Regions from separate parts of the Paenibacillus sp. FSL R5-0923 genome, predicted to be linked through region 2. Evidence: riboswitches for the same ligand, from Rfam matches in the RefSeq annotation. Region 2 holds a riboswitch; the other holds the start of a gene.

Region 1 (3,126 bases), 480 kb from region 2:
GCCATAACGGCTGTCTTGATCAGCCTCCATTCCATAGTGAATAGGCTCTGGTGAATCAAAGACGAATACTTCTATGCGAGATAGTCTTCGCTGGTCCATGACAGGTTTCTCCTCCTTAGGTTTCCAAAAGCTTAAGATTTACATGGTGAATGACGTTAGCCTTCTCTATACAGGCGAGCATTTCAGCTTCATTCTCACAGACTGCGGCATGCTCCAGCCATAGTCGGAATTTCTGTTTGCGTATAACGGATAAATGTAAGGGAAAGGTGTTGCGGGATCTCATTACGTACCAACCGACTGCAACGTCTTTCCACGGTTCCTTAAAAGCGGTGAGCCACGGAAAACGTTGGTGTGCTGACCAATCCTGCAGCTGTTGCTTTTCTCGGATATTTTTATATATTTCGTATATAATTGTTCGGTCCATACAGTATTCACAGGTAGATGGGCTGCTGAAATGGCGAAGTGATTCAATCTGCTTCTGACCAAAAGCATAGCCGACAATAGTTCTGTGATGATCCTCTTCGAACCACAACGCTCCAAAGCAAACATAATTTAGACTTATCGGCTCAAGTAGCCCTTGCTGAGTTCCCCAATAATAGTGTTTCATTCCTTTCACCCCGTCCAGCATGCTATCACCCTATAGATTCAGGTAACGCAAAAACCGCAGCAAGAGGAGGACCTCTGCTGCGGTTTTGGAATACAGGTATACACATACCTGTGCCAAAGCGTGGCGGATCAAGGGTCTCTCTCTTTACGCTTACGAGGTTAGCTGTCGGATTCGGACGGTGAGAGTCGCCCTACCTATGTGAGACTTGAACAGTCTCCTTCGGATTCACCCCAAGTAGGCCATGTGGCCTGATGGTTCCCCCGTTCCCTGCAAATACAGGAACTCAGCGTTGAATGTATTTTGTGAAATAGATTCAACCCGAATCATACTCTTTTCAAGGTGTTTCTGTAAAAACAGAAAGTGTTCTTTTGAGCGCGATTTAAACCAAATCCTGCCTACTACGACGGAAAAGGGAACCAAATAGGTATTTATTGCGAGTTATCGGGCTTCTTCCTCGCTTAATCTCGACTTCTTGTTTTCTTACCTATAAAGGCGATTTTTTGAGATTTCTACATTTGTGGTGAATAAAATCACATGGTATGCCCGCTTTTCGCTAATGGATTAAAACTCGAGTAAACAAGAGATATAGAGAGATTGGATATCAAGTAAGCGCTATCCAACGCGAAAATAGTTTTTAATTTGCATTATTTTGGCATCAATCAGGTTTTACAATTCTTCCTGCATAAGGGTATGATTACTCCTGTTTCAACAACAATCGAATATTTGATCCGCTTAATTTCCGATAAGGAAAGCGGGGGAACCAACAATCGGCAGACGATGTGAGAGTCGGAAGCCGGTTATGGGGTGAATCCTGTAGAAGATGCGAGTGAGCTCGCATCTATACAGGTAGGGCGACTCTCACCGCCCGAATCCGACAGCTAACCTCGTAAGCGTATGGAGAGAGGATGAGTGCAATGTGACCGCTAGCGAGCCACAGAGGAGAATCCTTTGTGGCTTTTTGCTGTGCTTTTTTAAGCAAAGCATTTATGGAAAACCTCACGAAGAGGTCGTTATATTCATCATTAGCGGTAGCTTTTCTTTCAAGATCAGGGTGATCAAGCTCTGATCTTACAAGCAAAGCATTTGAGGAGAATAAGAGATGACAGATCAGAATGAATATGTACTGGTATGTGCGCCAACGAAGGCAGGCGAACATTTTATTAAGCTTCTAAAATTCAGAGGCATTAAGATGGCCGGATTGACCAACAACTTGCCTGAGAAGGCCCTACTCGAAGAGATGGGGATTGAACAAGTCGTTCTAGTTGATACCCGCCATCAGAATACTTGGTTTCGCCCGCCGTTCCCGGTAGGACGGGTATATCTGTTCGAGAGCAGCTTTACGTTATGCTGCCGCTACATTCAGATGTGCCGCACTTGGACGACGCAGCCGATTTTTGTAATCACAAGCTCAATAAATCCTAGATTGGTCTATAAAAGACTTGGTGCAAGTTATGTAATCTATTCCCACAGTGGTGATGCTGATTTTCTAATCGATAAATCACCTCATCAAGGATAAAAGAAGGAGTGCGGGAGATATGATGGATCTGTATATGGTAGCTTCGTTAGCTGTAATTTACGGGTTGTTTTATGGATTTATGCGCTGGTGCGCAGGTGTAGTTGAGGATACAGGGAGGGATAAGTTGTGATTCTAGTAATCGCTGTTACCCTACTGTTGTTTGTATATCTGGTTTACGCATTGATTCATCCGGAGAAATTTTAAGGAGGGGCATTCATGGGCATTTTGCAAATAGTTGCTGTAATCGTAATTCTTATCTTGCTGGTTAAGCCGATGGGCACGTATTTATATTATGTATTTTCTAATGAACCGAACCGTACGGATCGATGGTTTGGAGGCATGGAAAAAGGAATTTATAAGCTGATCGGCCTGAAAAAACGGGACGGTATGTCCTGGAAAAAGTATGCGCTTAGCTTTGTTTTAACGAATATCGTACTGGTTACTTTCAGTTATATCTTTCTTCGATTGCAGCGGGGATTACCGCTAAATCCGAATGGAATTGCGGATATGGAACAGACGCTTTCGTTCAATACGGTGATCAGCTTTATGACTAATACAAACCTGCAGCATTACAGCGGGGAGACGGGACTTTCGTATTTTTCACAAATGGCTGTCATCACGATGATGATGTTCACGTCTGCAGCGAGCGGATTTTCTGTTGCGGTTGCCTTTGTCAGAGGAATCACAGGACGGAAATCAGTCGGGAACTTCTTCGAGGATTTCGTTAAAGCACATATTCGTGTATTCATTCCTCTAGCTCTGCTGGTTTCATTGGTACTCGTAGGACTACATGTGCCACAAACGCTCAAGCCATCACTTGAAGTCACTACACTAGAGGGACAAACGCAACAAATCGCTATCGGTCCAGTAGCTTCTCTGGAATCGATCAAGCATTTGGGTACCAATGGTGGCGGCTTCTTCGGAGCCAATTCATCACATCCTTTTGAGAACCCTAATCCACTTACGAACGTTCTGGAGATTCTCTCTATGTGGATGCTGCCAG
Region 2 (3,126 bases):
TTTCACGGGGGAACTTTAAATGTCTTATATTTCTAGCTTAAAATACTTATGGTCCTTATAAGGACATCGAAGGCGTTTATGCTTGTAACTAATTATATACAAAAAGAGGCATGGTCGACTCAGAAATTTATTAGGATTATTGTTTTACAAATTCTGAGAGGGGTAAATACTAAATAAGACAAAAAACAAGCTCTTCCCCAAGAATCAACATCTTGGAAAAGAGCCTATGTACGATTTACTTATTGAACATCATCATTATCTTCTGTCTCAGAAGCAACAGAATGATAAGCATCCGTGCTCATAATTCGTTTAGCACCGATGTAGCGTTTCACGTAGTAGCTATCACTCAGGGAGCTAATCGTTACACCGCGTGAGGAAGATGCGTGTGCAAACTTGCCTTCACCGACATAAATACCGACATGGGAGACACCCTTACCACTTGTATTGAAGAATACAAGATCTCCAGATCTTAAATCATCTTGGGAGATAGCAGTACCCATTTGATACTGGGAACCTGATTGGTGTGGTAGGTTTATACCAATTTTATCAAATACATACATTGTAAATCCGGAGCAATCAAATCCATTTGTGGAGATGCCGCCGGATACGTACTTAGTTCCGATGGTCTTGTCGATCACTTTATCCATTTTGGAATCCGCGAAAGCGCTTCCTGCTCCGATGGTGAAAATAATGGAAAAGCTAAGTACTGCTGCTGCTAGCTTCTTCTTCAAAAGTTTATACCCCTTCCGGATGCCTACGAGGTTAGCTTAAGGGTTCGGTTGAAGGTCCCCTATGACCCCTCTAAAAATGGAGGTCAATTCACCCAAAGTTGGTTCCCCCGTTTTCCTAATAGTTAGGAAACTCGGCTGATACTGTTGATTAGGAATAGCTTGTAATCAATACATGACAAAACCTTTGTAAATAACAACTTAATGATTACAAAAATGTTACTAAAATCTTACTGCAGTTATTGTAACAAACAGAGTGCCGCTTGGCAATCGTTTTTAACATAATCATGCAGAAAAATTCGTTTTTTTAAAGACAAAATGCATATGTAAGCGATAATATTAAACTAATTTTTATATTTATTGAAATTTTTATCAAATAAAAGTGTTTAAAGTCCGTTCTAGAGGTGTAAAGAATATAATAAGGCAAAAGAAAACCTGGATTCGATTAAGTGAATAATCAAACCCAGGTCTATATAATGTAATTGTGAGGTTATAGTTGTGGGGAAGTATTAATCGTAGGCTATAGCTTGATATGAGGAAGTACTCATTACTCTTTTAGCACCAACGTAGCGATTGGCCCAGTAGGACTGGCTAAGTGAAGTGATGGTCACGCCATATGAAGATGATGATTGTGCGAATTTTCCGTTTCCAACATAAATGCCGACATGGGATACGCCGTTGCCCAATGTGTTAAAGAAAACTAGGTCACCTGAACGCAATTTGCTTTTGGCTACAGGAGTTCCGACATTATATTGAGCTTTTGAAGTACGGGGCAAAGAAAGACCCACCTTCTTGAATACATACGTAGTAAATCCAGAACAGTCAAACCCGGCAGTGCTAGTGCCTCCGGTTTTATAGGCAACTCCAATTGTCTTTGAAATAACACTGTCCATCTTAGAATCTGCAAAGGCACTTCCTCCACCAATAGAGAACGCCATCACAAGTCCTAGCGCCGCAGCGACGCATGCTTTTCTTAAATTCTTCAAAAAAATTGTACCCCTTCCAATGCCTGTGAGGTTAGCTTAAGGATTCGGTAGAAGGTTCCCCTATGATCACTGCAAAGCGAGATCAATTCACCCAAAATATGGTTCCCCCACTTCCCGGTGCAAGGAATTCGGCGTTTTATGCACCAGATAGTGACTTATCGACATGACTACGACAAATACATGAAGTTATGTAGAAATCGTTTCAAATGATTACAAACTTGTTACCAATGGAACAGGACTTATTGTAACAAAGTCTTTACGATTTTGCAAATCCTCATAATTTGTCTATAACGCGAAAGAGTCCCAGCTCCTGATTCAGGAACCGGGACTCTTATATTATGTTCTGTAATGCTTCAAATTATTGTGGAAATGCTTTACTGTGCCATAGATGATATTGAGCTGAAATTCCCCACATTTTGAAGAGTGTTGAGGGCAGTGATGAAAGTTGACGAATAAGAAGTGCTGGTAGGCCAGGACAGAAGATACCCGTTAGTCCGCACACTAGCAAAAGGATCAGGCCTGCTGCACCAAGTATGATTGAAATTCCTATTGCCGGAATCAGCGACTTCAAGCAAATGAATATGGAGGAGAACATCCCCGTGCCGCTGGTATAACCAAACTGCATATATAGAAGGAACAGGCGCACGATAAAGATGTATATAAGCCATGCCAATACGTATGGAACTAGATGAAGTAACAAAGAGTAGTTCAGAAAGGAGGACAAGAATAGCCCGTACATTTTTGGAGCAAGCCAGTATAACGGAAGTAGAGCCAGCACCCATTCGATTAGACTGAAGATAAACACTGGAAATCCATAAAGCTTCATACCGGGAAAAAAGAACAGGCCACGCTCTCCTTTTCGCTCCTGATGGAGTTCATGCAGTAATCCTGCCCTTATGAAGGGGGAGAGTAGCAGTCGTAAGACAACAAGCCCTAGGAACATCCATAACCAAGTACGTATCGCAGGATCTGTGTTCAAGCTGAACTGCCCTTCGACATAATAGAGTAGTCTACCCATTCCGCTGCCTCCAGCGTCTTTATCTGGATAACGCAGTAGAATTGGAACGATAGCAGACCGGATGAAGCCGTACATAAAGTAGCCCCAGAGCAGTCGGTAGATGAAGAGCAGAATCAGAATATAAAATTGCTCCTTCATGCTTTGCCAGCCGCGGGTTATCGATGTTCTCACAATCATTCACCTCACCAGACAAGAGTTCCGAGCACGGTTTCAACTAGTTTAGTTACACTTAATGTCCATCGGGAGAGCGTTTTGGGCTCTATTTCCGCCAGTCTGAAGTTATTAAGATGTTTGTTTTCTAACAGAATGGTATGCTCAGGATCAACCTCAGCAGAGAGAAGAAGCTGATCGCTTAACAATTGGAAGGTAGTCTCTGCTCCTTCACCGCTCCAGA

What was found. A riboswitch is a leader RNA that binds a small molecule or an ion and turns the genes downstream of it on or off. The one in region 2 is predicted to bind cyclic di-AMP.
Region 1: another riboswitch for cyclic di-AMP. It lies ahead of MKX35_RS00750 (hypothetical protein); the one in region 2 lies ahead of MKX35_RS02835 (C40 family peptidase).

Annotation. Positions count from the first base shown of each region.
Region 1 is NZ_JBBPAT010000001.1:163,480-166,605, reverse strand. It holds gene MKX35_RS00760 (hypothetical protein) at 1-99, opposite strand, end outside; gene MKX35_RS00755 (hypothetical protein) at 116-607, opposite strand; cyclic di-AMP (ydaO/yuaA leader) riboswitch at 741-906, opposite strand; cyclic di-AMP (ydaO/yuaA leader) riboswitch at 1,327-1,516, shown strand; gene MKX35_RS00750 (hypothetical protein) at 1,707-2,123, shown strand; gene kdpF (K(+)-transporting ATPase subunit F) at 2,250-2,327, shown strand; gene kdpA (potassium-transporting ATPase subunit KdpA) at 2,340-3,126, shown strand, end outside.
Region 2 is NZ_JBBPAT010000001.1:642,223-645,348, reverse strand. It holds gene MKX35_RS02840 (C40 family peptidase) at 240-731, opposite strand; cyclic di-AMP (ydaO/yuaA leader) riboswitch at 737-878, opposite strand; gene MKX35_RS02835 (C40 family peptidase) at 1,238-1,666, opposite strand; cyclic di-AMP (ydaO/yuaA leader) riboswitch at 1,720-1,858, opposite strand; gene MKX35_RS02830 (hypothetical protein) at 2,073-2,903, opposite strand; gene MKX35_RS02825 (M1 family metallopeptidase) at 2,915-3,126, opposite strand, start outside.